DNA from 3 places in the Arthrobacter sp. UKPF54-2 genome. Region 3 is predicted to be linked to each of the others. Evidence: riboswitches for the same ligand, from Rfam matches in the RefSeq annotation. Region 3 holds a riboswitch; each other region holds the start of a gene.

Region 1 (10,209 bases), 1.3 Mb from region 3:
CACTATACTGCCGGTCGCCTCGGCCGGCGACGGTTCCCCGCCGGGCGGTTCCCCGTGGTCCGGTGCGCGCGTAGGCTCGGCACATGCGGAAGATCATCCATGCAATGCAGGTGTCCCTGGACGGGTTTATGGAAGGCCCTAACCGGGAACTCGACTGGCACATGGTGGACGACGAGCTCCACAGCCACTTCAATGAGGAGCTCCGCACCATGGGCGCCTTCCTGGACGGCCGCATCACCTTTGAGCTGATGGCCGGCTACTGGCCGACGGCGGACCGGGACCCGGCCAGCACGCCGCCCGAGGTCGAGTTCGCGGGTATCTGGCGAGAGATGCCGAAAATCGTCTACTCCAGAACCCTGGAGCGCGCCGACTGGAACACCACGGTGGCGCGCGAGGTCGTGATTGAGGACGTCCTGGCACTCAAGGCACAGCCCGGCGGCGATCTGGCCCTGGGTGGGGCCCGGCTGGCGGACAGCTTCCGCCGGCTCGGACTGATCGACGAGTACTGGATCTACATCCACCCGGTCCTGCTGGGCCAGGGCACGCCACTGTTCAAGTCCGCGGAGAGCAGGACCGCGCTCACGCTCGCCGAAACGCGGACGTTCGGCAACGGCGTGGTCCGGCTGCGGTACACCAGCTGATGACGTACACCAGCTAGGGTGCCCCGGACCAGCGAAGGCCGGTGGCCGGCTGTCGTAGCGACAACCGGCCACCGGCCTTCGGGAGTAGCGCTGGTGCAATATCTACTCGGGGATTAGGCTCCGGCGCGGACGAAGGTCACGCCGCCGGTGGCGGTCAGCCAGGAGAGCGGGTGCGAGATCGTCTGGTTGGATCCGTTCATGCCGCCGCTGATGACCTGGCCGTTGCCGGCGTAGATGGCCACGTGGCCGGACTGGACGATCATGTCGCCCGGCTGCGGGTCGGCGACAACCTTGCCGTAGTTCATGAACTGCTGGGGACCCAGGTCGCCCACCGGGATGCCGGCAGCGCCGAGGGCCTTCTCGACCATGGCAGTGCAGTCCTGGGTGATGCCGATCTGGCTGTAGGCGGCAGAGAGCATCGCGGCGTTGACTCCGCCGGCCGGGGCCGGGGCCGGGGCAACGGCAGCCTGGGCCTGGACGGTGATCTTGGGGGCGGCCGGAGCCTGGGCGACGGCGGGCGCGGCCGGTGCGGCCGGTGCGGCAACGGGCTTGGGCTGCTCGACTACAGGCGCCGGCGTGGTGGCCACTGCCGGACGGTCGAAGCTGATCTGGACCGCGGAGTCGGCGGTGACCGGGGCCGAAACCTTCCCGGCGACGTCGACCGATGATGCCGGGGCGGACTCGCGCTCAGCCGGTGCGGCCGCCGCGTTGGCCGCCATGCCGCTCGTCAGGACGAGGCCGGACGCCGCCATAAGGACCGCGGCCTGGCGGCCGATGGTGCCTGGCTTGACCGAAAATGCTGAGGTCCGTCCTGCGGGGACGTCGGAACGATGGCGCGCAGCAGTAGTGCGTGAAGTCATGTTTGTAGCCTCTCCCAATGCCTGCGAGGTGAGCTGTCGGATTCGGATGGGAGGCACCCGGCCGCGGACCCGTCAGAGCGGGCTGTGCGGCTTCACCCCAAGACCCGCCGGAGCGGCAGGTCATAAGTGGTTTCCCCGTCTCTGCCAGAAGGTTGCATTCGGATCCCGGGCCGCGGCAGAGTTAGGCAATCGGCTCGGAAGCGCCCGTATCGGAAACAAACAGGCACCTATCCACGGTAACGGTACTGGGCGGTAATGTCACATTCAGGTAACGGAGGCGTGTCCTGGCGGGGAATTAGGCCTAGGGCACCGAGCACTGCCACGCATAGGATGGGCTCATCCAGCGTTCCCCGAGCGGAAGGCCCGTTATGAACCGGCATTGTGTCGCCATCTGCCAACTCAGTGACCAGCCGCAGGAGGATTTCGACGTCAATACGGAGCTGCTGGTGCTCGAGGGCGGGGAAATCCACGTCGCCACCTGGGATGCCGAACCGCGCGACGGCGGATTCGACGTCCACGTCCTGAACGACCGTGTGGATGCCCTCGGCTTTATGGTCGTGACCGACTGGCAGTTCCTCGACGGCAGGGCGTACGCCGTGGTGGAGCGCCGGCCGCAGCGCTAGGGGAACCTGCGGCTCCGGCCCGCGCCGGAACGGAGTTCGCCCGTCGGTGCCAGCAGGGCCGCTCGGCGCAGCCACGGGTCCGGGTCCTGCAGCCACCGTTCCAGGACGGCCTCGGCCCGCCTCCGGGCCGCCCCGTCAAGACCGGCGATCAGCGGCCCGACGACGTCGACCGCCAGCGGATCCGCCAGCTCGGGCAGGCGCGCACCGCGCAGAAAGCCTTCGATCCGGGTCAGGTCCGAGTTGTCCAGCACAGCGAGATGGGACTGCAGCAGGACGACAGCGGCGAGGCGGCGTTCGAAGACCGGTACCGCCCACAACTCCGAGCTGAGCGCCGTGATTCCGTCACGGCCGAGGTGCCGGTAGCGGCGGAGCGCATCCCGGACCGCGCCCCGGACGGCGCCGACGGAGGCGCCATAGGACCGGAGTTCCGGACCGAGGCGGGACCGTGTTTCCTCGGCCCGCTGCCAGGTGCTTTCGCGCTGCAGCGCCGCATCAATGAAGTCACCGGCCTCGCTCATGGGTCCATTCTGTCGCAGCCGCCAGCCCGCTCCTGCGGCCGGGGTCAACCCTGCGCGGCGAACTTACCGCGTGCGATGCTCTCTGCGGAGTGTGCCGGGTCCCCGTCGTAGGGTTCGTCGGAGATGTCGAGGACCGGATAGTCGGCCAGGTCCAGGGCCCCGGGGATAACGAAAGAACCGGTTCCCTGGCCCAGGACACCCAGGCTAACCATCCGGGACAGGTCGGCCGAGCCCACCCACACCTCGCGGAAGCCCGTGAGTTTCTCCTCGGGAAGGCTGACGACCAGCTGCCGCGATCCGTCGGGGAGCTTCTCCACGAGTGCGCTGCCGCTGGCCGAGTGTCCTGCCAGCGGAGCCAGCGAGGCTTCGGCCAGGAGCACCGCCGTAGGCCCGGATGGGGTGGGCTGTGCCACCGGCGGCTGGGCGGGGCCCAGGACGGTCACGGCCGTCCACGCCCCGGCAGCGCCCAGCAGCACCCCTGCGGCCAGACCGAGTATCCATGATCCGCGCCGTGGGAAGCCCTGGCCCGTGTGCCGCTGGCCCGGCTGCCGCCCGGCGGGATGCGGGTTCGACGGGGCCGGGTGCCATTGCGCCCCGGCAGCTCCGGCCGGCCGGTCCTCCGAGGGACGGTCCCCCGCCGGCTGGTCCTCCGCGTGAGGGGCTTCGCCGCCGCGGGGTGGGCGCAGGGGGTCGGCGGCCAGGGCGGGCGAGAGCCCCAGCGCTGAGTGGATCGCGGCCCAGTTATGGCTGCCCGGCACTTCCAGAGGCACCTGGTCCGGGTTGAGCGTGGCGACGTAGACGGTGTTCAGCAGTGCGTCGAGCGTCGTCGCGCAGTCGTGGCAGCCGTCCAGGTGGAGCCGTTCCTCCGCACTGGCGGGCCGTTCGCCCAGCGCCAGCAACGCCAGGAGCTCATCGTCAAGATGCTCCATGTTCCACCTCCAGCCGGGACCGCAGCCGGGCGAGGCTGCGTCGGATATGGCTTTTGACCGTGCCAAGCGGAAGATCGAGCCGGGACGAGATCTGGTCGTGCGTCAGATCCTCGTAGAACGCCAGCCGCATGATGGACGCCTGCGGGTCCCCCAGGCGCTCCAGCTCGTCGTCGAGGGTCAGGCGGTCCGCGAGCGCCTCGGCATGCGGCCGGTCGACGCCGGTTGCCGGGTCGTTGACCAGGTAGAGGGCTGCCCTTTCCACGTCCCGCCGGCGGGAGCGGGCGGACAGGGCATCGGAAATGGCATTGCGGGTGATCCCGATCAGCCAGGCGGGCAGCCGGGCCGCGTCGGGGCGATAGCTGGTTCGCGATTTCCAGGCGCGGATGAAGACCTCCTGCGTGACGTCATCGGCGGCGCCGTGTTCGCGCAGCGCCCTCAGCGCCAGCGTATGGACCAGGGGTCCGAGCATGCGGTAGGCCTCTGCGAGCGCCTGCTCCTCACCCGCGGCGAAGGCATGGTCAATGGAAACATCCCATTCACGATCAGTAGCCTCCAACAGGTGCTCCTTAGAGCGGCAATGAGACCCGTGGAACGCCATTATTCCCCGGGCCTCGGCGCACCGCAATGGAGGAACCTGCGGGAGGACGGATGGCGGGACCGCGATCGCCGCGGCCCCGCCATCCGTTCGGCGCAAATTCAGCACCTGACGGACCGCTCAGTCGTCCTGCCGTGCGGACTTCACCACCTGCACTGCCAGGTCGAGGTTGTGGTCAGCCAGGCTGCCCCAGGCGTAGACGATCGTGTTCTTGCCCTTGCTGACCTTCACATCCGCGGGGCCGATCAGGGCCTCGGTGCTGCCCGCTGCGGCCACGGAGGCGGAGATGGTTCCTGCCTTAAGCGTGAGTTTCTTCTCGTCGGGGTTCTCGAGGCCCGTGATCACGGCTTTGCCACCGGCAAGGACGTCGACGGCGGGTGCCGCGGCTACGTGCCGCACCGTCAGCTTGCCCTTGCCATCGGGGCTGGCCGAGGTGTCGTTCTTGAACAGCGTGGCCGTGGGCTTTCCGTCCGCCGTCAGGTGCGCCACAGCGGTGTAGTCCCGGCCCTCTTTGAGATCTACCTCAACAGGGCCGATCACGGGGTTGTCGGCGCTCGTGGAGTCCGCGCCGGTGATGGCAATCTTGTGCTCCCCCTCCCGGACATTCAACGGCCCCGCCAGGGTGCCCGGGGTGAAGTTATCCAGCGTCAGCTTTCCGTCCACCCACACGTCCACGATTACCCCGGGGACGCCGTGAAGAACGGAGAGTTTTGCTGTGTCATGGTCGTGGCGCTTCTCCCCGGCCTGCGCCGGGGCTGCAAAGGCAAGCCCTGCCAGCAGCGTCAGTGCGCCGGCTGCAGCAGAGAGTGATTTCGTATGCATGTGGAACTCCTCATTGAGGCCCGGATGCGGGCGGTGTTTCGCTTACACCCTTACTACCGGCCGGGGGTGCCGAACGGATGCATGAGTGCCACATTTTCTTCTCCGGGTCATGGGCCGGGGACCATCAGGCGTTTTGCGAACAAAGGTTACGATCGAGTAACGTTGACGGCTGGCCCGAGGGCCAGGCCCGAACGCAGGGCCCCGGATGCCCGTTATGCAGGGCGCCGCCGCGCCAGCCGGCGCCTGCTCGCCCTGTCCGCCAGGCGGGGCTGAAAGAAGCTGCCAGAAGCTCGCCAGCGCCCCGATCGCGCCCTGCGCTTGCGCCAATTCAATATCCCGGAGGGGTCACTTGTTCAAGAAGATTGCCATCACCGTTACCCTCGGTGCCTTGTCGCTGACCGGATGCAGTGCTGCGTCCTCGGCCGGTACCGCCGCGCCCACCAAGGCGGCCAGCCCGACGTCGTCGGCGCGGGCAGCATCCCCGGCGTCGACGCCGGCCACCTCCGCCGCCGCTGCGCCGGCCCCTGCAGAGACCACTGCAGCGGCCCCGGCAGCTCCGCCTGCTGCCGCGCCGGCGGCGCCCAGCACTCTCCCGGCGGCGCCGGTGGCAGCACCCGCGGCGCCGGCAGCACCGGTTGCCGCCCCGGCCCCGGCAGCCCCCGCAGGCGACGGAACACAGGCCGCCGCCGCCCTGGGCTGGGGTCCCGTCCTGGCCGGCGACGAATTCTCCTACGCCGGAGCCCCGGACGCCGCCAAATGGGGCGTCTTCAACGGTGCCGGCCATGCCGGCAAGGGCGTCCGCAGCCCCCAGGCGTGGTCGGTGGCCAACGGCGTCGCGACCGTCACCGGCGACGCGGCCGGCACCACCGGCGGGATGTCGGCAAAGTTCGGCCAGCAGAAATACGGCCGCTGGGAGACCCGGATGAAGACCAACGTCCGCGACTCCGAGTACCACCCCGTACTGCTCCTGTGGCCGAACAACAACACCTCGCCGAACTGCGCCGAAGTTGATTTCGCCGAAGGCACCTCGAACACCGCTGCCATGAAGTTCTTCCTGCACTACGCCTGCAGCGGCGGGGACTTCCAGACGACGGCAGCCACGCCCGTGGACACCACGCAGTGGCACAACTACGCGGTGGAGTGGACGCCTGCCGGCATCACCGGCTACATCGACGGCGTGAAGACGTTCAGCGACACCAACCCGGCACACCAGCCCACGGTCGGCATGCACCAGACGATGCAGCTCGACTGGTTCCCCGACGGCACCGCCACCAGCCCGTCGCAGATGCAGCTCGACTGGGTCCGCGTCTACCAGTAGGACACACGCGCGCGGCGCCGCGCCGGCGCCGCATCACCACGGCGCCGTCACACTGCAAAGGCACCGTCCTCGGCTGAGGACGGTGCCTTTGTGGTGCAGGGGCACAAATCCTCTGGTGCCGCCGGGGCGGGGGGCAGAGGCTGGGCGCAGCACATCTTTCGACGGCAGGGAGTCCAGTCGTGCGCCCAGGTGCTGCAACAATCCGAATCCCCGGCGGTCCCCCGCGGAGACAGCGCTGGTTTTTGGCGTGCGCCGCGGCCGCGCTGGCTCTAAGCGGCTGTACACCGGGATCACCGTCACCGCCTCCGGCCGGCAGCGGCTCCGCCGCGTCCCCCGCCGCGTCCCCCTCCCCTGCCGGTGCCTCCGCCAGCGCCCCCGAGTCGCCGGGGGCTGATGCGGTGCTGTCCGACGAGGAACTGATGGCCCTGGTGGACCGGGCGATCAACGGTGGCCAGCCGGGCGCCGGGAGGGTCTCAAGGAGCGCGGACCTCCGGACGCGCCTTCAGGGACGGCCTGCACCCGCGCAGCAGCCCGCCGTCGAGCCCGGTGAATGCGGCCTCTTCCGGCCGCACAGCGCGCCAACCAGCCGCGCAGACCTCGACATGAATTTCGCCGCCGGCGTCCTGACGCTCACCGGAACTTGGTCCCGCGAGGCCGTGGCCTTTGTGCTGGCCAGGAGCGCGCCCCGGGACACGGTGGTTGCCGCGGACTTCGCCTATACCGATAAGCAGGCCGCCACCTGCGCGAGCTTCCGGCAGGACTCCCCGGACTCGCCGCCGGCCACGGTCCGGCTACTAACTGTCCCCGAACTGGGGGAACGGGCCTACGCCCTGGTATCGAGCCCGGCGGCATCAGCGGACACTCCCCCGGCCGACGGCACCGTGTCCCTGCAGGTACTCATGGGAACGGTATCTCTCGGCCTCAGTCGGCAGGTGCAGGCCAATCCGTCCGACGAGGAACTCCAGTCCGCCTTGGCGCCGCTGCTCGGGCTCGCCCGGATGCTGGTCCGGGAACTGGCCGGGGGCGCCCCGGGGGCCGCGCCGCCGGCAACCAGCCCGACGTCGGAACCGCCGCCCTCGCACCCCACACCGGCCCCACCACCGTCCCGGCCGGCACCGGAGCTTCAGACCCCCGAGCAAGTGGCACGGCTGCTGCAGGGCATTACCGGGCCCAACGGAAGCCCGGCCCAGGTGCTGGAGGGCCGCTACACCCCCGCGGCATCGGCACCACCCGCGGATCCCGCCGCCCAACACTGCATCTACGACGACGCCGCCTACCTCGCCTCACTCGGGGGAGCCGCCACCGTGGTCGCCGAGATCCCCGGCACAGGCCAGGCACCGGACCAGATCAGCCTGCGGCTCATCGGCCTGCCCGATCCGTCGCCGGACGGGTCCGCCTTTGACCGGCGTGCCGCCGATCTGGCCGGCTGCACCACGGTCCAGGAGCACCTGCCTTCGGCCGGGTCCCGGACCTGGTCGCCGCTCAAACACCCCACCGTCGATACCAGTGGGCAGACAGGCTACGCCGTGGTGTACATGCTGCCCGACGGGACCGGCGTCCGGCACGTCCTGGTGGGCGCCCGCAAGGGCAGGCTCTGCGTCGAAACCGAAACCAAGACCCTCTCCGACGGTGCCGTCCAGCAGGCCGCGGACGGCCTGGCGGCCACCATCAACAAGGTAATGGCCAGGGTGGGCGGCTAGGTCCAGGCATGCTGCCGGCACCGTCCGGACGCCGCTTGCGTGATACCCCCCGGGGTATTATTGTTGAAGTCAGAAGCGGAAGGAATCCCTTCCCCGTCTACCTCAAGAAGGAGCACCCTGAATGCTTATCGAGCGCATCTACGACGAAGACCTCGCCCAGGCCAGCTATTTCATCGGCTGCCAGGCCAAGGGAGAGGCGCTGGTCGTTGATCCCCGGCGCGACATCGCCGTCTACGAGAACCTCGCCGCCGCCAATGGCATGAAGATCGTGGCCGTCACCGAGACGCACATCCACGCCGACTTCCTCTCCGGCACCCGCGAACTGGCCGCCGCCACCGGCGCCACCGCCTACGTCTCCGGCGAGGGCGGGACGGACTGGCAGTACGGCTTCGACGCCGAGCGCCTCCACGACAACGAAGAGATCACTCTCGGCAACATCACGGTCAAGGCGCTGCACACCCCCGGCCATACGCCCGAGCATCTGTCCTTCCTGATCACCGACGGAGCCTTCGCAAACGCCCCCGGCTACCTGCTCTCCGGCGACTTCGTGTTCTCCGGTGACCTGGGCCGCCCGGACCTGCTCGACGAGGCCGCCGGCGGCGTCGACACGCGCTTCGAGGGCGCGAAGCAGCTCTTCGCCAGCCTGCGGGACAAGTTCCTGACCCTGCCCGACCACGTCCAGGTCCACCCCGGCCACGGCGCCGGCAGCGCCTGCGGCAAGGCCCTCGGGGCCATCCCGTCCTCCACCGTCGGCTACGAACGGCTCTACGCCTGGTGGGGCCCCTACCTCGCCGCCAACGACGAGCAGGGCTTCATTGACGAACTCCTTGACGGCCAGCCCGACGCCCACGCCTACTTCGCCCGGATGAAGCGTGAAAACCGGGAAGGCCCGGCCGTGATGGGCGAGCGGACCCCGCTGGTCGAACTCGCCACCGCCGACGTCGCCGCCGGCCTGGCCGAGGACACCCTGACCTTCGTGGACACCCGCCCCAACGCCCAGGTCCACGAGGGCACCGTCAGCCGGTCGCTGAACATCCCGGCCGGCAAGTCCACCGCCAGCTTCGGCGCGTGGGTCGTGAACCCCGAAACCGACAAGAACCCGCTCGTCCTCCTGGCCCCCAGCCAGGCCGCCGCGCAGGAAATGTGGGACCACCTCGTCCGCGTCGGCATCGACAACGTCGCCGGCTACCTCACCAGCATTGAGGGCCTGCCGGTCAGCGTCCCGAAGCTGATCCAGCCAGAGGAGCTCGAAGGCTTCGACGCCGCCATGGTCCTGGACGTCCGCAACCGCACCGAGCACGCCGCCGGCCACATCCCGGGCTCGTACCAGCTCAGCGGCGGCCGCGTGATGTGGCACCTGGACGAACTCCCGGCCGAGGGCACCATCGTGTCCTACTGCCAGAGCGGCGTCCGGAACTCCGTCGCCGCTAGCGCCCTGCGCCGGGCAGGCTACGACGTCGTCGAACTCGACGGCAGCTACGCGGCGTGGGCCGCGTGGCAGCAGACGAAGGCAACCGTCACCGCCGGCTAGATCAAAGAACCAGAAAGGGCGGTAGCCCGGGGCAACCCGGGCTACCGCCCTTTTGCCATGCCCGGCCAGAAACCGCCGCGTCGCGGTGCCTCCGAGGGGATGCCGGGCCGGCAGGTAGCATTGCTGCCAATTGTCCCGTCACGAAAGGCGCCCGCCATGCATTACGTCGTTTTGCAGGTAATCCTCAAGGAGAAGCTGTGGGGAACCGGGTCTGGAAACCTGACGTCCCTGGAGAAGACCATCAACGACCAGGCCGCCAAGGGGTACCGGTTGCACACCATCACCACCGCCAGCAGCGGGAGCAAGGGGCTCGCCGGCGGTGACCGCATCCAGGCGACCCTGGTGTTCGAGAGTCTCGCCTAAGCGGCCCCGCCGCAAGGCGGCACGGAGGCGCCCGCCGCGATGCCCCCGACTGCACTCACAGTTCCATCAGTCACGGCCGGTCCCGCCTGGGTCGGTGGAAAGCAGGAAAAAGCGCCGGAAGCTGTGGCTTCCGGCGCTTTCTGGTGGTGCGGGGCGTGCTGCTAGGAGACGAGGGCCTGCACGCTCACGTAGGCTGCGACCAGCAGGACCAGGGCGCCGAATGCGCGCTTGAGCACCTTGTCCGGGATGTTGGTTCCGAGCCGGCCGGCGACCACGGAGGCCACCATGGCTGCCCCCGCGAAGGCCGCC
Region 2 (10,209 bases), 180 kb from region 3:
GACGCCCGGAGCACCGCGATTGCCACCCCGGCGAGGAGCAGCAGCCCGCCCGCCACTTCCGCCGGCGAGGGCACCTCGGACAGCACCAGCCACGCGGTGGTCATCCCCACCACCGGGACCAGCAACGTGAACGGCACGACGGCGGAGGACGGGTACAGCCCCAGCAGCCGGTTCCAAATGCCGTAGCCCACGAGGGAGCCGAAAGCTGCGGTATAGACGGCACTGAGGATCGACACCGGCTGCAGGTCCAGCAGCGCCCCCGACAGTACGGCGGGACCGTCCACCAGCAGCGAAAGTCCGGCCAGTGGCAGGGGCACCACGGCACCGGACCACACCACCAGCCCCAGCCCCGACGCGGCCTTCGCCTTGCGCGCCACGACGTTGCCCGCGGCCCAGGACAGCGCCGCGGCGAGCACAATCAGCAGGGGCAGCAGCGGGGCCACGAGGCTACGGCCCACCGCCACCACAGACAGTCCGGCAATCCCAAGCACGACGCCGGCCACCTGCCGGCGGGTGGGCCGTTCGCCAAGGATCCCGGCCGCCAGCAGGACCGTCAGCAGCACCTGCGCCTGCAGCACGAGCGACGCCAGCCCGGCGGGCATGCCGAGCGCCATGGCCAGGTAGAGCAGCCCGAACTGGCCCGCGCTCATCAGCAGGCCGACGCCGATGATGGCCTTCCAGCTCACGTCCGGTTTGCGGATAAAGAAAATGCAGGGAAACACCACCAGGGTGAAGCGCATGGCGACGAACAGGAGCGGCGGCATCTGCGCTCCGCCCCCGGGGTTCAGGCCAAGGTCGATGGCGACGAAGTTGATGCCCCACAGGATCGCCACCAGCAGGGCAAGCGCGGAATGGCGGGGGGTCATCGTGCGAGCGGCCCCCGCCGTTCCGGCGCGTCAGAGATTGCGCGGCCGTTCGCCGTGGGGGCCCTCGGTGTCATGCCGTTCCGCAGCCGTGTCCTCGCGGATGCCGGCGCCTCCCGCTTCCGCCGGCCGCTCGCGGCTGCCCCGGTCCCGGCGCAGTTCCTCCTGGGGCGCGGCGTCCGCGTGGCGGGCGTCGCCGCGCTCGGTCACCACGACGTCGGGATCAACCTCGTCGGCCCGGCGGAGCTGCTCCTCGGCGCCGGCGCGAACGGTTTCGGCTTCCTGCTGCGTCCCGCGCGCCTGCATGCGGAGGCGTTCGGCTTCGACTTCGGCTGCCTTCGCGTCGGCTTCCGCCCGGGCCGCCTTCGCCTCGTGCTCGCGCGCGGCCAGCTGGTCGGCTTCCGCTTTTTCGCGCATTTCCGCGGCCCGGTTCCGGTCCGCGTCAGTCTTGCGCTTGCGGCTGAAGTACATTGCCCCTGCGACGATCGCGAGTACCACCACGACGCCGACGATGATCCCTACGAGCTGTCCTGAATCCACGCTGATCCACCTTTTCCCTCGGTCGCTAAGACAACACCGGCAGTAAAAGCAATAACAGCATCAGTAAACAACACAATCAGCACGCAGGCCATCAATCCGGAAGCCCGCCGGCCTGCTACTTCGCCCGCGGCACCTTGAAGTGCGTCAGCCGGGCGTCCTGGCCGTCGAGTTCGGCCCACGGCTTCTCCGTCTCGAACACGGTCAGGCCGCTGGTGGGATAGCGGGTGGCCGCATCCATGTAGGCGTCATGGTTGGAGTCCCGGGAAGCGAGGTGCATGGCCAGGTCCTGCACGCCGGGCATGTGGGAGATCACCATCAGCGTTGTGACCGTGTCCGGAACGTGGTTGATGACCGCGAGCATGCGCTGGGCGGAGGCCCCGTAAAGGCCGTCCTCGAGTTTCGGCGTCGGGGCCTTGTCCCCCAGTTCACTGCACACCCAGGTGCAGGTCTGCCTGGTCCGCAGGGCGCTCGAGCACAGGATGAAGTCGGGAACCACACCGTGCTTGAGGAGCCATTTGCCGGCCAGCGGCGCCTCGCGGTGGCCGCGCTCTTCCAGCGGCCGTTCATGATCGGCCACGCCGCCGGGCCAGTCGGCCTTGGCGTGCCGCATGAGCACCAGCCGTTTGATGTGATGCGCGCTCATGGCTCAATCCTAGTGCGGCCAGGATCCGCCACGGGCGCGCATCACCTCAGTTCCCTCAGTCGTCCAGGACGAAGGTCACCTCAAGCACCACATGCCAGGCCACGACGGCGCCGTCGCTGATTTCGACCTTCTGCTCCTTCACCCACGCCCCCGTGACATTGCGCAGGGTCTTGTTGGCCCGGTCGACGCCCTCCTTAATGGCGGCATCAAACGAGGTCTTCGAATTGGAGCTCAGGGTAGTAATACGTGCAACAGACATGTTCCCTCCCAATAGTCGGATCGACGGGACCGAGACTACGCCCGAAGCCCCCAGACACAACAGGGCCAACAGCGGCGGACGCACGTACCTAGAGCGGGCACTGCAGCGCAGCGGCACATCCCGAAAGCGCCGTTGTTGCGTGAGCGCCGCCGTCGGATCCCTGACCGAGCCCTGCGAGGTTAGGGGACGGCGGCGCGAGCGCAGGCGCCGAGGGATCGTGCCGCGAAAGCGAAAGCGCCCGCCCCCATCAAGGGACGGGCGCTTCGCGAAAGCCAAGCTAGATGGAGTACTCCGGCGCGGCCCAGACAACAACCTCGGGGTGCTCGTAGAACCGGTACCCCTGCCCGCGCACAGTCCGCACGGTGTTGGCGAGACGGCCGAGCTTGGAGCGCAGGCGCCGGATGTGCACGTCGATGGTCCGCTCGTTGGGGACCTCTTCGGCATTGCGCCACAGGCCCTCCAGCAGCTCATCGCGGCCCACGGTGCGGGTGCCGTTCTCCACGAGGTAGTTGAGGAGCTCGAACTCCTTGAACGTCAGGTTCAGCGATTCGCCGTCGAGCGCCACTTCACGGCGGGCGAGGTCAATCAGCACGCCCGAGGGGCGCGGATCCTGCGGCTGCTGCAGCCGGGCGTTCTCGGCGCGCTGGCGGGCGCCGGCGGTCGGGTCGCCAAAGGTGGAGCGGACGACGTCGAGCGCTGACCCCGGGGCGGACGCGGGGGCGACGGCGACGGCGGCGTAGCTTTCGGCACCGGCGACGAGCGACTGGGCGTAGGCGCGGATTTCCTGGGCCAGCTTGGCAATGGAGGTCCCGGCAGCCGCCGCGGTTTCCTCATCGATGCCCATGTAGAGCACAAAGCCGCGGGCCACGTTGTCGTTGGGCACGGGGCGGACCGGGCTGCCGTTGCCGGGGGCGATCACCGGAGTCGGCGCGGTGGCCGGGGACGGCTCGGCGGCGGGGACGGCACGCAGCTGGCCGTACGAGTTGGGGTTGTAGCCCTGGGCGGCGTAACCGGGGGCGGGGAAGCTGTTGCCTGCTCCCGCGGGGCCGTAGCTCGGGCGGCCGCCGAAGCCCTGGCGGAGGCCGGATGCCTGGCCGGCCTTGTTGGCGTTACGGACGGAGATGTGGACGTATCCGGATGCAACTGACATGGAATGCTTACCTCAATGTGAATGGCCGTCATCGCGGCTCGAATGCTTAGTTCCCCGCAATGAGAACTGGGGAGGGGCGCCCGACGCTGGGCTGGGGGCGAATGCCTAGAAACGTTCTGGGGTGGAGAAGTTAGGCGTGCATTCGACAACAGCGCATCTCGGTACCAGCTGGTGCGCTGATCCAGGAAGCTGCGGCTGCAGGTGCTGTTGAGTTCTTGTTCACATTTGAAGTGTGCAACGTAACAATGAGAACTAGCAAGTAACAATGGACCCCAAAGTCCGCATTGTGAGACAAAAAGGGCGATTGTAGCGCAAGTCACAATTCTGGCGTGTCAAGGAAGTGTGCTTTGTTTTTGCCGAACGAACGGTCGGGATTCGGCTTTGGGCGAAGATTCTTCGTTGCCACTCGTCGTCGGGCGGAAAATGTTCACCGTAAGGCGCGGCAGCCAAATCAGGCATCCGGGGCGCCCGCGCCTTTCCCGTCCGCGGGCCGGACAGGGGTCAAATCCAGCGGCCGGGACGGTCCAGCTCGCTAAGCTGTGATTCACAGCTCGCGCACAGGATCCCCAAAGCCATCCCCTACTGCCGGATTGGAGAGTTGTCGCATGGCCACCTCGCACTCTATGACCAACAACCTGCCCCACCTCACGCACCCGGACGGCTCACCCATCCGCGCCCTCGTGGTGGATGACGAACCCAGCCTCTCGGAGCTCATGAGCATGGGGCTGAGGATGGCCGGCTGGTCCGTGGCGGTGGCGGCGGACGGCCCCGCAGCGGTGAAACTCGCCAAGGATTTCCGCCCGGACGTGCTGGTTCTGGACGTTATGCTCCCCGGCTTCGACGGCGTCGAGCTGCTGGGCCGGATCCGGGCCTTCGCGCCGGAGGTTCCCGCGTTGTTCCTGACCGCCAAGGACGCGGTCCAGGACCGCATCACCGGCCTGGCGGCGGGCGGCGATGACTATGTGACCAAGCCGTTCAGTATGGAAGAGGTCCTGCTGCGGCTGCACCGGCTGGTCCAGCGCTCAGGCGTCGCGGCGATGGACACTGCCGAGCTCGTGGTCGGGGACCTCGTCCTGAACGTGGACACCCGGGAAGTGACCCGCGCCGGGGAGGAACTGCATCTGACCGCCACCCAGTTCGAGCTGCTGCGCTACCTGATGGAGAACCCCAAGCGTGTGGTCAGCAAGGCGCAGATCCTGGACCGCGTCTGGGACTACGATTTCGGCGGCCAGGCCAACATCGTGGAGCTCTACATCTCCTACCTCCGCAAGAAGGTCGACGCGGTCCACCCGCCGATGATCCATACCGTGCGCGGGGCCGGGTACGTCCTGAAACCGGCGGACTAGCCCGTGGCAGCTCCCGCCAGAGACCCTGCCGCCGGCCGGGACTGGCGCAGCCCTTCCACCTGGCACCTGCGCACCCGCCTGGTCCTGCTTGCCATGGCCCTCCTCGTCGCCATCTGTGGCGCCGTCGGGCTGGTCAGTTACGCCTCGATGAACCTGTTCCTGACCAAACAACTGGACTCCCAATTGGACCAGGCCTCCGAGCGGGCGCGCGAGTTCGGCCGGCCCGGCCCCGGCAGCGGCGACGGGCGCCGGGACCCGCTGGAAGCGCGCGGCCAGGCCGTGGGCACCCTCAATGCCCGGATCCTCGGTGACGCCGTCACCAGCGCCGGCTTCCTCGCCGACGACGCCACCCGGAAAGCGCTCTCCGCCGACGACGCCGGCGTTCTGCTGGCGCTCACCCCCGGCGCGCCGCCCGTTGACCGGACCCTCTCCAGCGGCGCGTACCGGCTGGTCGCGGCACAGACCCCGTACGGCGATGTGATCGTCACCGGCCTGCCCCTGAAGGACAAGCAAAACACCTTGGCTTCACTGGTCTGGACCATGGTGCTGGTCTCCTCCGGCGGCCTGGTGGTGATCGGGCTGGCCGGAACGGCGCTGATCCGGCGCACCATGAAACCGCTGGAGCACCTGTCCGAGGTGGCCACCAAGGTCTCCCGCCTCCCGCTCGACGCCGGCGAAGTTGCCCTGGCGGTGCGGGTGCCGCCGTCCGCCGCCAATCCCAGCACGGAGGTGGGCAGCGTGGGCTATGCCCTGAACCAGATGCTGGACAACGTCTCCAGCGCGCTGGAGTCGCGGCAACAAAGCGAGATGAAGGTCCGCCAGTTCGTTGCCGATGCCTCGCACGAGCTGCGGACCCCACTGACGGCCATCCGCGGCTACACGGAGCTGATGCGCATGACCGAGCACTTCACCCCGGACGGCCAGAAGTCCCTCGCCCGCGTGCAGAGCCAGTCGGAACGCATGACGGCCCTCGTGGAGGACCTGCTCCTGCTGGCCCGCCTCGACGAGGGCCAGCCGCTGAAGTTCAGCGAGGTGGATCTCTCGCAGCTCGCGATCGAGACGGTCAGCGACGAGAAGGTCATGGCCCCGGACCGCATCTGGCAGCTGGAGCTCGCCGAGGAGCCCGTGGTGGTCCGGGGGGACGCCGCCCAGCTGCACCAGGTGCTGGCGAACCTGCTCTCCAACGCGCGCAAGCACACGGAGCCCGGCACCACCGTGACGACGGCGGTGACGTCCGCCGACGACGGCACTGCCGTCCTCACCGTGACGGACAACGGCACCGGCATTGCCCCCGACTTCGTGGACCGGGTGTTCCGCCGGTTTACCCGGGCCGACGTCTCCCGCCGGAACCCCGTCACGGCCGCGGCGCCAGCCGTCGCAGTTCCGGCGCCGGAAACGGCCGCGGCGCGGGCGCGCACCGGGGCCATCGCCCCCTCCACCTCCCCCGTTCCGGCCGCGACGGCGGAGGGCACCAGCGGGTTGGGGCTCTCCATTGTGCAGGCCATCGTCGAAGCCCATGGCGGCACCGTCTACGTCACGTCCCGGCCCGGCCGCACGCAGTTCACCGTCCGCCTTCCGGCGGCGTCCCCCGCAGCCTAGTGGGGCAAGTCGCCACGCCGCCAGCCCGGCCTGCCGTTACCTAAATGTGACTTCCAAGGGAAAGTTCGGTACCGTTTTAGAGTGCGGCCATCGATCTGGCCGCGTATCCGGATTGACGCCAAACTCTGCCGCTTCCCGGATTCCGATGGATTAGGCAGAGGCGGGGGACCCAGAGTTCCCGGGCATTCTGCATCCATGCACCCTTGGGGTTAAGCCGCCACGTTGAGATTCCGTGCGGCCGGATTTTTGCATCCGAACCCGACAGCTAACTCCGTAGGCGTTGAGAGGCAAACATGACTGAATTCAAGGTACCCATGCGCCCAGAAGGCGCTAAACAGGCAGCTGAAGCCGACGTCGCGCGCCACCGCGCCGAGCCGGCCAAGCGCACGGCCCTGTCCCGGCTCGGCGCAGGTTCCAAGGGCAAGCGCGCCGCCGTCGTGGCGACCGCCCTCGCGGTCCTGCTGGGCGCGGGCGCCGCGGGCCAGGCTTCCAACACCGCCGCCCACACGGAGGCCGCGTCCAAGGACTCCTCGCTGCAGAAGCTGGAGTTCGAACAGGTCGGCAGCAACGCCCCGGCCTCCCCCTCCACCGGCACTGTGGAGGCCAAGGCTTCCGACGTTACGCCGGCCGAGGCCCCGGCCCCGCCCGCGCCGGCGGCTCCGCCCGCGCCGGCGGCTCCTGCTCCGGCGGCTCCTGCGCCGGCCGCGGCTGCCCCGGCGCAGCCGGTCGCCGTCGACGATCCCGCGGGTGCGCAGGCCTACGCCGCCTCGCAGCTGCCCGCCCATGGCTGGGCCGCCAGCGAGATGCAGTGCCTGCAGAAACTGTGGACCAAGGAGTCCGACTGGAAGACCACTGCCACGAACGCGAGCAGCGGAGCCTATGGCGTGGTCCAGGCCCTGCCCGCCGAGAAAATGGCAAGCGCCGGCGCTGACTACCGCACCAACTACCGGACCCAGATCAACTGGGGACTGAAGTACGTGCAGGACCGCTACGGCTCACCCTGCGGCGCTCTGAACTTCCACTACGCGCACAACTGGTACTAAACCGCCGCCACGCAGGCCCCGGCCCCGGCGGAAAGGCCAGGCCCCGGATCCATTGGATCCGGGGCCTTGCGTGCGTCTGTCCCCGCGCCGGCCGGGCCTGCCGGCCGGGCCCGCCGGCCGGGCCTGCGCGTGCCGGCTAGCCGTTGGGACGGTTGGGGATGTATTGCACGGCCCATTTATTGCCGTCCGGGTCGGCGAAGTAGACGAAGTGGCCCCAGTCCTGGACGTCAATGTCGCTGACGTCCACGCCGTTGTCCTTCAGCTGCCGGTGCGCGGCTTGGATGTCGCTGACCACCAGCTGGAGGCTGGGGGCGGTGCCGGGGGCGGCGTCGTTGAGGCCCTCGCCGATCGCAATGGAGCACCCGGACCCGGGCGGTGTCAGCTGGACGAAGCGGATGCCTTCGGCGGGCCGCTCGTCGTAGTCGGCGTTGAAGCCCACCTTGTTGACGTAAAAATCCTTGGCCCGGTCCACGTCGGATACCGGGACAAATACGAGTTCAAGTTTCCAGTCCATGGGCACACGGTAGTCCCGAGCGCTGCCCGCCGGAACCCTTGACCGGCTGCGGAACTAGCCCGCGATGCCGTACAGGCGGTCGCCGGCGTCGCCCAGGCCGGGGACAATGTAGGACTTCTCGTTGAGCTTTTCGTCGATCGAGGCCAGCACGATCGTCACGTTGGCGTCCGAGAGTTCCTCTTCGAGCTTGGCCAGGCCCTCCGGGGCGGCCAGCAGGCAGATGCAGGTGACGTCCGAGGCGCCGCGTTTGAACAGGAACTTGATGGCTTCACGCAGGGTGCCGCCGGTGGCCAGCATGGGGTCCAGGACGAAGATCTGGCGGTCCGTCAGGTCCTCGGGCAGGCGCTCGGCGTAGGTGATGATGTCCAGGGTTTCTTCGTCGCGGGCCATGCCCAGGAAGCCGACCTCGGCCGTGGGGACCAGTTTGGTCATGCCCTCGAGCATGCCCAGCCCGGCGCGCAGGATCGGGACCACCAGCGGGGTGGGCTTGGTGAACGCCGTGCCGACCGTGGTGCTGACCGGCGTCTCGATGGTCACGGGTTCGGTGCGGACGTCGCGGGTTGCCTCATAGGCCAGGAGCGTGACGAGCTCCTCGGTGAGCTGGCGGAAGACCGGGGACGGGGTGTTCTTGTCCCGCAGAACGGTGAGCTTATGGGCGACCAGCGGGTGGTCCACAACGAGAGTGCGCATGGGTCAAAACTATCACCCGGACGTCGAGGACCGTCCCGCGGGGCCGGGGGTCTCGGAGTCGCCCGTTCCGCCGCTGCGGCTGCTTCCGGGGGCCCGGTCGCGCAGGTGGGCTTCGTTGTCGAACGTCGGTGCGGGGCCGGTGTGTTCACGGTGTCGGAGCACGTGGAAGAGCCGGTGGGCCAGGATGACGATCCCCACCCAGCCCAGCCCGAGCACCCAGCCGATGATCACGTCGGTCATCCAGTGGTGGCCCAGGTAGACCCGGCTCATGCCCATGGCGAAGATAAAGATCACACCGGCCGTGATGAAGCCGACCCGGGCAAGGGTGCGTTTGACCTGCAGGCAGGCGAGGTAGACCACCAGCCCGATCACCACCGTGGTGTTCAGGGTGTGGCCGCTGGGGAACGACGGCGAGGTCTCGTACGGCGGCACCGCGTCCGCGTGGTCCGGGCGCGTCCGGCCGATCAGCTTTTTGCCCAGCGAGGTGGCGGTGACGGACACGGCGGCGGCGCCGCCGATCAGGATGAGCGGGCGCCAGGTCCGGGAGACCCAGATCAGCCATGCCGTCAGGATGCTGGCCAGGATCGGCATGCCGATGCCGCCGCCGATGTTGGTGAACCCGGTGACAAAGGAGTCAAGCCCGGGGCTGCGCAGCTGTTCCATGGCCGCCAGCATCGGCTTGTCCAGGTTGGCCACGCCGGCGTCATCCACCACGTTGTCGTAGACCTCATAGCTGGTCAGGGCCAGGGCGACGATGACCACGCCGCCGATCAGCATCGTGATCCACAGCGCGGCGTACGGCACTACCCACTTGCCCCAGCGCCGCGTCAGCCAGCTTTCAGTCCTGGTGCTCACTGCCATCTCCCGACTTCCCGGTGCACTTCGATAGTGCACAGCCTGCTTAGGATCGAAACTACCATTGAGCCATGACTACTCCCGAGCCCCGGCATGCGGAATGGATGGGCCTGGCCCTCGCCGAGGCGCGCCGGGCGCTGGCCACCGCGGACGTGCCGATCGGCGCCGTCGTGATCGGCCCGGACGGGTCGGTGCTCGGGACCGGACGCAACGAGCGGGAAGCGCTCGGGGACCCGACGGCGCACGCGGAAATGGTGGCGATCCGGGAGGCCTCGGCCCGGCTGCGCGCCCGCCGCGCCCTGGAAGGCCTCGGCGACGACGGCTGGCGGCTGGAGGACTGCACTCTGGTGGTCACGCTGGAGCCGTGCGCCATGTGCGCCGGTGCCGTGGTGCTGGCCCGGATTCCGCGGGTGGTTTTCGGCGCCTGGGATGAGAAGGCCGGCGCCGCCGGCTCCGTGTTCGACATCCTCCGCGAACGCCGGCTCAACCACTGGGTGGAAGTGTACGGCGGCGTCCGGGAGCAGGAGTGCGGTGCGCTGCTGCGGGACTTCTTCGCCAGCCACCGTGGCTCCTGAGGCTACCGCTCCGCGGTGGCCGTGGTGGAGGCCCGCAGCGCGTCGATCCGTTTCTGCCGGGATGCCGGTGAGTCCAGGCTGAAGGCCCGGAAGTCGCCCAGGTCCTCCTTGATCCAGGCCTCCACCTCGGCG
Region 3 (10,209 bases):
CTTCAGTGGGGGACGCTGATCGTTTGCGGCCTCGCCACGGTCGTCCGGATTCCCGACGCCCTGCGCGGGCGCAACCGGACTGTTTTCGGGATCCTCTTCCTCGCCACGCTGTGCAGCCTGCTCAGCATCCCGGAGCCCTACTTGGCGATCGACGGGGCGCTGGGGAGCTGGAACCTGACCAACCTGATCCTGCGCTTCTTCGTTTTCGGAATGGTCTTCCTGGTCGGCGTACGGCTGGCCAAGGGGCTTGGCGCCGCCCGCGCCCGGCGCCTGATCACCGGCGCCCCGGGACGTTGGGGGCGGGCCGCGGCATGCCTCGCGGTGACAGTGACATTCGTGCTGATGGACACCGGAGGTTCCTCGGCGGGACTTGAGGCCCAGTCCGACGACAGCGGCCTGAACGCCGCTCTTGCCCCGTTCTACGCGGCGGCCGGGCGGAGCTACCCGGCGTTTGTCTCGCTCATCATGCTGCCTCCGCTGGCCGCCGCGATCGGGACACAGTTGCCGTGGCTCGTGCGGGCCGGAGCGGCAATGACCCTGGTGGGGGCGGCCGCGGCGATCGTCAGCGTGCCGGCGTCGTTCGCCCCGGACCCGTGGGATCCGGCCCGCATGCTCGTCAACTATGTTGCGGTGCTCGGCTACGTACTGGGCCTGCTTATTTTCTGGTTGTCCGGCCGGATCGCGGCCCCGCCAGATAACACTCCCGCAACGTTCCGTAAAAACTAGGCCTGGGCGTTCACAAAATCATTAGAGCGTGGCAGAATCATAAATGTGTGAAAACGCCAGCCGGGTTCGTGAATGGGGATTCAGTCTTACGGAGCCGAGCGACACGTCCAAGCGCCATTGGGGGGATGAGTGGTAGCGGTCCGGAAGGACCGCTCCCACTCAGCCTGTTTAACGGGCAGGTAGGTTCCGCCGCCGCCCGACTGGCCCGCAGGCGTCAGCTGGAACCGCAGGGTCACCAGCTGGAAGGGCCGCAGCGCCAGTTCTGCGGCGCTGTCCCGGGCGGTGACCCCCGGGGCATCCACGGGCCGCTCCAGCAGATCCACGGTGTGCACCCCCGTAGCTGCAAAATTGGCCGAAACCGTGCCGGAGGAGCGTTCCCCCAGGGATTCGTAGACCCGCACGATCACATCGCCCGAGCCGTCCTCGGCAAGTTTGACCGCTTCGACCACCAGGGCGGGATGGGAGACGGAGACAAGCGGTTCCACTCCGCGGGCCCCCTTGACCACCCGCGGGGCGAGGTTGGTGCGGTAGCCCTCCTCGACGGCGTCGGCAATGGCGGCGCCGGGACGCACGGTGACGGTCAGTTCGTGCGGGCCGCGGTCCGCGTTCGGGTCCGGGAACTTGGGCGCCCGCAGCAGCGAGACACGGACCGTGGTGGTGGTGCCGCCGTCGTCCTCGCGGATGGCGCGGGTGACGTCGTGGCCGTAGCTCGCGGCGTTGGAGACCGCGACGCCGTAGCCGGGCTCGGCCACGTGGATCCAGCGGTGCGCGCAGATCTCGAATTTGGCCGCCTCCCACGAGGTGTTGAGGTGGGCGGGCCGGAAGACGTGGCCGAACTGCGTTTCCGAGGCGGAGCGGTCGGCCCGGACGTCGAACGCGAAGCCGAGCTTGAGCAGCTTCTCGCGTTCCTGCCAGTCCACCGCGGTGGAGATGGCCAGCGACGGCGCGCCTGGTTCCAGCCGAATCCGCTGGGTCACGGCGGAGCCGCCGGCCAGCCGTTTCACCACAACGACGGCGGCGTCCCCGTCGCGTTCCAGCGTCACGGAACGGGCCTCGGTCAGTGCGGTGACGTTGCGGCGGTAGAACGCGTCGATGTCCCAGGCGTCCCATTCGTTCGGGGTGTCCCGGTGCAGTTCGAGGAGGTTGCCGAACTCCCCCGGCGCAATAGCCTCGCGGCCGCTGGCGTGGTCCGTAAACGAGACCAGCAGGCCGTGGTCGTTGACCTCGGCGCGGATGATCCCGTTGTCGAGCACGAAGCCGCCCCGGGCATCCGTGGCCTGCACGGGGACCGCGGCGCGGGCAGGGACGGCGGCCGCGAGCGCCGGGACACCGAGGCGGCTGTGCGGGGCGGCGTTCAGCAGAAACTCCTGGCTGCCCTCCCCCAGGACGGCCGCGGCGGCCTGGGCGATGATCGCCTCCAGGTCGCGGGCGACGGCGGCGTAATTCCGCTCGGCGTCCTGGTGCACCCAGGCGATCGAGCTGCCCGGAAGGATGTCGTGGAACTGCTGCAGCAGCACCAGCCGCCAGAGCCGCTTCAGCTCCGCCGCCGGGTAGCGGGCGCCGGCGCGGACGGCCGCGGTGGCGCACCACAGCTCGGCTTCGCGGAGCAGGTGTTCGCTGCGCCGGTTGCCCCGTTTGGTATTCGCCTGGCTGGTGTAGGTGCCCCGGTGCAGCTCGAGGTACATTTCGCCCACCCAGACCGGGAGCCCCGGGTACTCCGCCTCGGCGGCGGCGAAGAAGTCCGCGGCCGCGCCGATCCGGACCCGCGGGGACCCTTCGAGGTCCGCGGTGCGCCGTGCCGCGGCGAGCATTTCGCGGGTGGGCCCGCCGCCGCCGTCGCCGTAGCCGAAGGGCAGCAGGGACATGGTGCCCCGGCCGTGGTCCCGGTAGTTGCGCTCGGCATGCGCGAGTTCCCGGCCGCTGATTTCGGAACTGTAGGTGTCCACCGGGGGGAAGTGCGTGAAGATCCGAGTGCCGTCGATCCCTTCCCAGTTAAAAGTGTGGTGCGGCATCCGGTTGACCTGGTTCCAGGAAATCTTTTGGGTCAGGAACCAGCGGCTCCCGGCGGCCTTGACAATCTGCGGCATGGCGGCGGAGTAGCCGAAGGTGTCCGGCAGCCAAGCTTCCCGGCACTCGACGCCGAACTCGGCCAGGAAGAAGCTCTTGCCTTCCAGGAACTGGCGGGCCATGGCTTCGCCTCCCGGCATATTGCTGTCGGACTCGACCCACATGCCGCCCACCGGGACGAATTGGCCGGTCTTGACCTTTTCCCGGATGCGCCCGAACAGCTCAGGGTAGTACTCCCTCATCCAGGCCAGCTGCTGCGCCGAGGAGCAGGAGAAGACGAATTCGGGGTCCTCGTCCATCAGCGCGACGACGTTGGAGAACGTCCGCGCGCACTTGCGGATGGTTTCCCGGACCGGCCACAGCCAGGCGGAGTCGATATGCGCGTGGCCGGTGGCAAGGAGCTGGTGGGCGGAGGCGTAGGACGGCCGGGCCAGCACGTCGGCGAGCGCCGCCCGGCCCACAGCCGCCGTGCCGGGTACGTCGTCGGGGTCCATGACGTCGAGCATCCGTTCGAGCGCGCGGAGGATCTCGTGCCGGCGCGGCAGCTCCATCGGCAGTTCGTGCATCAGCCCGCTGAGGGTCCAGATGTCCTGCCGCAGCTCCCACACCCCCTGGTTGAGCTCGGCGATGACGATCGGGCCCAGCCGGTACTGCGGCTCGGACCCGGCGGTCGCCTTGTCGCCGTAGGGGGTAGCCGCGAAGGTCCAGCCCTGGGACAGGTCCGGGTTGGCCGCCGCCTCGACGTAAAAGTCCACGGACATCCCGCTGCCCAACAGCTTCAAGGGAATGTACTGGTTCCGCGGCGAGATCGCCTTGATCACGGTGCCGTCGGCCCGCCACGCCGTGCCCTCGCATTGGAAACCCGGCAGGTCGATGCTGAAGCCAAGGTCCACCAGGATCTCCACGGACGTGTCCGGTGCGTTGCCCCAGGAATCGGGCACGTCCCCCTGCAGCCGCAGCCACTTCGTGCTCCAGGGCCTCCCCCAGGCCTCGCCCGGCTCCTGCGGCGTGAAGTGTTGCCGCAGTGCCTCCAGCGCCGGGACCGGTTCGCCGGGTGCGTCCCAGCTGCTCAGCGTGAGCGGCGCGGTGCGCGGGTAGACCGCGGGGGTGATGCGTTCGCGCACAAAGCGGTCCAGCCGGACTTCCGTGAGACGGCGGTCGTCGTGCAATGTGATCCTCTTCGCGCTGGTGCCGGTGGTTCGTGATCAGTTCGAGTCGCGTATCCAGTCGATGGATAAAATCTACGTCGGCCGCCGCGGTTAAGCCAACGCGCGCCTAGGCGGTGGCTTCCGGCGGGGACACGCGTTCGTGGCCGGCGTAGACGTTGAGGGTGGTGCCCCGGCTGAACCCGGCGAGCGTCATCCCGCTGGCCTCGGCCAGTTCCACGGCCAGGCTGGAGGGCGCACTGACGGCGGCCAGCACCGGGATCCCGGCCAGCGAGGCCTTCTGCACCAGTTCGAAGGATGCCCGGCCGGAGACCTGGAGCACGGTGCCGCTCAGGGGCAACAGGCCCTCGCGGAGCGCCCAACCCACCACCTTGTCCACCGCGTTGTGGCGGCCCACGTCTTCGCGCAGGCAGAGCAACTCGGCGTCGCCGTCGTCGGAAATCCGGAAGAGTCCCGCTGCATGGACGCCGCCGGTGACGTCGAAGACGGCCTGGGCTTCGCGCAGCCGGTCCGGCAGCGAGGCGAGCGTCTCCACCGGGACGGTCAGCGGGTCGCCGGCGGGGCTGAAGTGCGAGGACTTGCGCACGGCATCGATCGAGTCGGTGCCGCAGATCCCGCACGAGCTGGAGGTGAAAAAGTTACGCCCGGTGTCGGGCCGAACGACGTCGGGGCGCAGCTGCGCCTCCACCACGTTGAACGTCTGGGCTCCGTCCTCATCCTCGCCGGCGCAGAACCGCAATGAGACGAGCTGCTCCGGTTCCCAGATGACCCCTTCGGAGACCAGGAAACCGGCGACGAGGTCGAAGTCGCTGCCCGGCGTCCGCATCGTGACGGAGTAGGAGAGGCTGCCGAGACGGATTTCGAGCGGCTCCTCGACCGCCAGCACGTCCTCCCGGTGCCGGACCGGAAACTCCAGCGCCTGCGGCGAGCCGTCCAGGACAAATTTGTGCACCTTGCGGCGCTGTGTCACGCGGCCCATTGGATACTCCTCATCAGCATTGCATTTGGGTCCGGCCGCCCGCGGCGGCCCGCCCCTGGATCCATCATGAACTGCCTCCGCGCCTCAGCCAAGCAGCGCGCTCCAGTCCACCGGGCCGTCCGCGGCCGGCTTCCGGGCGGCACGTTTCGTGGCCGGCTTCGCGGCCGTCTTGGCCGGGGTGGCCTGGGGCAGGGCCGCGCCCCACGGCAGCGCGAACGCCGGCACCGGCTCGCCCAGCTGCACGCCGTGCGGCGGGACCACCAGGACGCCGTCGGCCGCGGCCAGCCCGCGCATCATGCCCGGGCCGGTGTACTGGGCCGGGGAGGCCATCCCGTACAGCATGCGGAACGGCATCAGCCGGGTCCGGCCCGGGTCGGGATCGATCATGGTCCCGCACGGGACTTCAACCACCGGCGGGGCAGAGCGGTGCCCGAGGGCGGCCAGCAGCGGGGCGCCGAGGGTGGACAGCGCCATCATGGCCGCCAGGGGATTCCCGGGCAGCCCGATCACAAAACGCCCGTCGGGCAGTTCGGCCAGCACGGCAGGGTGGCCCGGTCGCATGGCGATGCCGTCGATGAGCAGCCGGCCGCCCAGTGCCGCGACCGTGCGCCGGAGATGGTCGGTGCCGGAGCGGCCCGTGCCGCCGGTGGTGATGACGACGTCGGCCGGCAGCGGCTCCGCGGCGTCGCCGGCGGCCGTGCCCCGCTCCGCCGCCGGGGCGTCGGTGTCCTCGAGGGCGGCGAGCCAGTCGGCGTCGGCGTCGCCGATCTTGACCTCACCGGCGTAGATCCCGCCGAGCATTTCCACGACGGCGGCCAGTTGCGGCCCGAAGGTGTCCCGTACCTCGCCCGGTTGGGGGACGCCGCTGCTGACGACCTCGGAACCGGTAAAGACAAGCCGGACGACGGGCTTGCCGAGGACCGGCAGCGCGTCGTGTCCGGCGAGGGCCGCCAGGGCCAGGTGGGCGGGGTTGAGTACGGCGCCTGCCTTGATGAGCACCTCGCCGACGGCGGCCTCCTCCGCGGCTTTGCGAATGTGGTCGCCGTTGCGCGGTTCCCCGGGTTTGGCCCCGCCGCCGAGTTTGAGGACCGGCAGCCCGTCTTCGTCCGGGGCGATGACGCCGCTCTCGCTGCGGAGAACGGCCTTTGCGCCCGCCGGGATTAGCCCGCCGGTCGCGATGGGGCTTCCCTGGTGAGGGGCCAGCCGCTGGCCGGGCTCGGCGAGGATCCAGGGCCCGCTGCCGTTGACCGCCCAGCCGTCCATCGCGGAGGAGGCGTAGTGCGGCATGTCGTGCAGCGCCGTCAGATCCTCCGCCAGCGTCCGCCCGAGGGCGTGCCGGAGCGGCACCGGCGCGGCCGGGATGGGGGTGGCGCAGTCGAAGGCCAGCTGCCGTGCCTCCTGCCAGCCGTGCGCAAGGTGCCGGTGCGGAGCCTCGGCCGGGTCGCCGGAGGCGCCGTCCTCGGCGCCGGTACTGCTCGTGGGCGGCTCAGGCGTCATGCCCCGGGTGCCTCGGCGGCGGCGTAGTCCTTCGCGAGTTTCCGGGCCACGCCCATGGCGGCCTGCATGGACACACTGTCCGGCGCCTGCCCGGAGCCGGAAGCCAGTCCGGCAGCGAACCCGGCTATGAAGGTGGTCAGCGGAGCTGCGGGTCGGACGACGGAGTGCGCGGCCACGCCGGCCAGTCCCAGCACTTCGTTAATGTCGATTTCGACGTCTTCGAGTTCCAGGGCCTGGAGCAGTGCCCGGCACCAGTCCTCCAGCGTCTCATCCTGGCTTTTCACCGTTTGCCTCCAAAGTCGAATTCGGCCGCCCGTTGCCGGGCCGGCCTGGACCGGGGTCTGAAACCCCCAGGGCGGAAGCGTCATCCCAGGTGTCCACGTCGTCGGTGGACCCCGGCGGAACCGGAACCGTCCGCAGTTCAAGACTAGCAAGCAGGGCGAAGACGGAGCCCCCCTCGAGCGCGTTGCGCCGGGCCGCGTCGCCGACGGCGCGTTGTAGCGCGGCTGTGCGATAAAGACCGGCGAGGGGCTGGGAGCGTCCATCCCGCGCCACGGCCATGACCCCGTCGCGGCCGCCGCCCGGACCTTCGGCCGGGCCGTCCGCCGCCGCCAGCAGGGCGCCGACGGCGGCGGCCACCCGCGGCATGTCGCAGGCGAGCACCAAGGTGTGGGCCGCGGGTCGGCCGGCAGTACGTTCCCCGGCACCGGCGTCTGCCCCGGCCAGGGCGGCGAGGCCTGCGGCGATGGCGGCGGCGGGTCCGGCAAACGGGGGCTCTTCGCGGCAGCTGAGCACCTGGGGCGGGAGGCCGCCCGTGTCCGGCCCGACCACCACGATCCGGCGGGCTCCGCCGGCCGCCTTGAGGGCCAGCTCCAGCAAGGTGGCGCCGGCTACCGTCAGGCGGGCCTTGGGCACGCCGCCGAGCCGGGAGGACCTGCCCCCGGCGAGGATTACGGCGTCGAATTCCACCCGCCCAGCCTAGCCGCAGCGGCCCGCGCCGGGCGTCAGGACGGGAGGCTCAGTGTGCCTTTTCGGGAAGCAGGAACGGGTCCCAGGCCGGGGTGGGCTTCTCCAATTCCTTGATCTGCCAGATGGTGCCCCTGGGCGGACCGGGGACGAAGCCGAGTTTCCAGCCCATTTCCCCGGGGGTATGGTCCCCTTTGGCGTTGTTGCAGCGCAGGCAGGCGGCGACGAGATTTTCCCATGAATCCGCGCCGCCCCGGGACTTGGGCTGGACGTGGTCAATGGTATGGGCCGCCTTGCCGCAGTAAGCGCAACGGTGGTTGTCGCGGCGCAGCACCCCCCTGCGGCTGACCGCCGTCAGGGTGTTGTAACGGGGCCTGATGTACCGGTTCAGCAGGATCACGGTGGGCCGGCCGAGAATGTCCTGCGGGCCCACCACGGGATCGTCGCCTTCGGCCACCACACTGGCCTTACCTGTCAGCACAAGGACCAGCGCCCGGCGGAAAGTAACTACCGCCAGCGGTTCATATCCAGCATTCAGAACGAGAGTGCGCATCCGCATACCTCTTCACGGCCGCACCCGCCAGGGGCACGAGGGCCGGCTGCCCTGTGCATGGTCGGGCTATGGATCGACACCACAAGAGTAAACACCGCAGGCCCGGTTTACCGAATTTTATTTCGCCGCGCCCCGCGCCGCGCCCCGCGGCCGGGGCGGCCAGCAGGTCCGGCGGCGGAATCCGCCTGCAGGTCGGGGGCGGGGCGGGCGCGGGTGGGCAACCCGCCTGGTACAACGCAAAGGACCCCTGCCGCCTGGCAGGGGTCCTTCACAATGCTTCCGGCGGACACCGGGAGCCAGTCCTAGCCGCCGACGCGGATGAAGACCGGGCCGGAGCCGACGTTGACGCTGTACAGCGCGGTGGTTCCGCCGTTCCAACCGCCGTGGACGGCCATGCCGTTACCGACGTAAACAGCGATGTGGGCCATGCCCATGCCGCCGTTCTGGTAGTAGGCGAGGTCGCCCGGCTGAGCCTCGGCGGCGCTCACGGTGCGGCCCAGGGACAGGTAACCTGCGGGCCAGCCGTGGTAGTTGACGCCCACTGCGGCCAGCGCGTTGGTGGCCAGCATGGTGCAGTCCTGGGAGACACCGATCTGCGCGTAGGCAGCAGCGGCGATCGAAGCGCCCATGCCGCTGACAGCAGCCGGAGCCTTCGTGGCCAGCGAGGCGGTCACCGCGTTGCCGGTGGAAGCAGCAGCTTCCTTGACCTTCACGACGGGCTTGGAAGCCTCGACGGGGGCCGGTGCGGTGGTAACAGCAGGCTTCTCGTAGGAGATCGCGATGCTGGAGGCCGCGGAGATCGTGGCCGGTGCGGTGGACTGCACTTCCAGGGCGGAAGCGGAGGTGGACTCGCGCTGAACGTTGGTCTCGGCAGCGTTGGCTGCGATACCGCTGGTCAGTACCAGGCCGGAGGCTGCAGCGATAACCGCGGCCTGGCGACCCATACCACCGGCGTTGTCGCCGACGGCCTTAGCAATGACAGCCAGCGAGTTGGTCTTGGTGACCTCCGCGCGGTGGCGTGCAATGGTTGCACGAGTAGTCATTCAGTTCTCTCTTTCGTGATCCTTTTGTCCGCGCTCATTTCAGGCGGGACTGAGGACGCTCCGGCATCTTGGGGGTACGCCGGATCGCCCCGAAACGGGTTTCTTTAGCGAAGGGTGTACTGCGAAGACGCGCCAAAAGCGGGAACTGCGTTGTGAGATCCAGTCCGGGCGCCGACAAGGGCAGCGCGGAGCATGGAGTTCAGCGGGCTCAACTGAGCCTCGCCAGCGCGAGAACGCGCAGCATTGTGGCGTGAAGACACGAAAGTAGCCTCTCCCAATGCCTACGAGGTGAGCTGTCGGATTCGGATGGGAGTCACCCGGCCGCGCTGCTTCCTGGGAAGCTTTGCGACTTAACCCCAAGGCCTTCTTGCGAAGACCAAAATTGGTTCCCCCGCCCCTGCCAGACGATGTCATGCGAACGGACCTTGAGCGGTGGCAGAGTTAGGCAATCCACTCAAGAGCGCCAACTTCGGAGAAGTTGGCGTGCTTCATACGGTACAGCAGTTGGGACTCAATGTCACATTCAGATCACGGCGTGTCACAGAAATGCGAGTGATCCCTCGGCTCGGTTTAGAGCCAGCCCAGCGGGTCAACGACTTCCCCGTTGACCATCACCTCGAAGTGGAGGTGGCAGCCGGTGGAGGCGCCGGTGGTGCCGCTCATCGCCACCACATCGCCGCGGGAAACCTGCTGGCCCACGCGGACAGTTGAGGACGACAAGTGGTTGTACGTGGTCTCCAGGCCATTGCCATGGTCGATCACGACCCGGTTGCCGCCCCCGTAGGGGTGCCAGCCGGTAAAGGTTACGGTGCCGCTGGCCGCGGCATGCACGGGCGTGCCGCACTGGGCGGCGTAGTCCTGCCCGCGGTGGAATTCTCCGACGGCGCCCGTAATGGGACTGATCCGGTAGCCGAACGGCGAGGCGGAGACCATCGTGTCCAGCGGGTGCCCGAGGCTGCCGGCGGAGGCCGCACGGGTGATGGTGCTGGCGGACTGGGCGCTGAGCAGCTGCTTGAGCTTGCCGTCCGGGTCGCCCTTGGTGGTGACAGCCGTGCGGTTGAAGTCGATCTGGGCGGCCGAAGCCTTGACCTCGGGCTGTGCCGCGGCGGACACCGAGCCGGTCTTGGCGGCGTCGGTGGCCATCACCGGGCCGGTGGCCGGGACGGTGACGGTCAGGACCAGTCCGGTGGCCGCCAGAGCGATGCCGGCCTT

Evidence for each region. A riboswitch is a leader RNA that binds a small molecule or an ion and turns the genes downstream of it on or off. The one in region 3 is predicted to bind cyclic di-AMP.
Region 1: it holds a riboswitch for cyclic di-AMP, as region 3 does, so the genes downstream of both, E7Y32_RS12620 (NlpC/P60 family protein) here and E7Y32_RS02195 (NlpC/P60 family protein) in region 3, are expected to answer to the same signal.
Region 2: it holds a riboswitch for cyclic di-AMP, as region 3 does, so the genes downstream of both, E7Y32_RS03015 (hypothetical protein) here and E7Y32_RS02195 (NlpC/P60 family protein) in region 3, are expected to answer to the same signal.

Annotation. Positions count from the first base shown of each region.
Region 1 covers NZ_CP040174.1:2,720,857-2,731,065, reverse strand. The annotation lists gene E7Y32_RS12625 (dihydrofolate reductase family protein) at 84-641, shown strand; gene E7Y32_RS12620 (NlpC/P60 family protein) at 755-1,501, opposite strand; cyclic di-AMP (ydaO/yuaA leader) riboswitch at 1,506-1,699, opposite strand; gene E7Y32_RS12615 (hypothetical protein) at 1,870-2,124, shown strand; gene E7Y32_RS12610 (DNA alkylation repair protein) at 2,121-2,642, opposite strand; gene E7Y32_RS12605 (anti-sigma factor) at 2,687-3,571, opposite strand; gene E7Y32_RS12600 (RNA polymerase sigma factor) at 3,558-4,127, opposite strand; gene E7Y32_RS12595 (DUF4397 domain-containing protein) at 4,287-4,988, opposite strand; gene E7Y32_RS16470 (hypothetical protein) at 5,334-5,525, opposite strand; gene E7Y32_RS16465 (glycoside hydrolase family 16 protein) at 5,593-6,306, shown strand; gene E7Y32_RS12580 (hypothetical protein) at 6,705-8,006, shown strand; gene E7Y32_RS12575 (rhodanese-like domain-containing protein) at 8,128-9,537, shown strand; gene E7Y32_RS12570 (DUF4177 domain-containing protein) at 9,694-9,900, shown strand; gene E7Y32_RS12565 (sulfite exporter TauE/SafE family protein) at 10,062-10,209, opposite strand, start outside.
Region 2 covers NZ_CP040174.1:689,809-700,017, forward strand. The annotation lists partial or broken gene E7Y32_RS02980 (EamA family transporter) at 3-866, opposite strand; gene E7Y32_RS02985 (hypothetical protein) at 897-1,403, opposite strand; gene E7Y32_RS02990 (histidine phosphatase family protein) at 1,519-2,046, opposite strand; gene E7Y32_RS02995 (dodecin family protein) at 2,102-2,305, opposite strand; gene E7Y32_RS03000 (winged helix-turn-helix domain-containing protein) at 2,583-3,455, opposite strand; gene E7Y32_RS03005 (response regulator transcription factor) at 4,061-4,801, shown strand; gene E7Y32_RS03010 (HAMP domain-containing sensor histidine kinase) at 4,805-6,400, shown strand; cyclic di-AMP (ydaO/yuaA leader) riboswitch at 6,507-6,694, shown strand; gene E7Y32_RS03015 (hypothetical protein) at 6,694-7,443, shown strand; gene E7Y32_RS03020 (glyoxalase superfamily protein) at 7,580-7,957, opposite strand; gene upp (uracil phosphoribosyltransferase) at 8,012-8,647, opposite strand; gene E7Y32_RS03030 (phosphatase PAP2 family protein) at 8,660-9,502, opposite strand; gene E7Y32_RS03035 (nucleoside deaminase) at 9,574-10,077, shown strand; gene E7Y32_RS03040 (winged helix DNA-binding domain-containing protein) at 10,080-10,209, opposite strand, start outside.
Region 3 covers NZ_CP040174.1:511,181-521,389, forward strand. The annotation lists gene E7Y32_RS02165 (hypothetical protein) at 1-726, shown strand, start outside; gene E7Y32_RS02170 (glycoside hydrolase family 38 C-terminal domain-containing protein) at 813-3,962, opposite strand; gene fdhD (formate dehydrogenase accessory sulfurtransferase FdhD) at 4,069-4,938, opposite strand; gene E7Y32_RS02180 (molybdopterin molybdotransferase MoeA) at 5,023-6,435, opposite strand; gene E7Y32_RS16320 (DUF6457 domain-containing protein) at 6,432-6,719, opposite strand; gene E7Y32_RS02185 (molybdenum cofactor guanylyltransferase) at 6,703-7,404, opposite strand; gene E7Y32_RS02190 (HNH endonuclease) at 7,454-7,954, opposite strand; gene E7Y32_RS02195 (NlpC/P60 family protein) at 8,257-8,997, opposite strand; cyclic di-AMP (ydaO/yuaA leader) riboswitch at 9,262-9,455, opposite strand; gene E7Y32_RS02200 (M23 family metallopeptidase) at 9,568-10,209, opposite strand, start outside.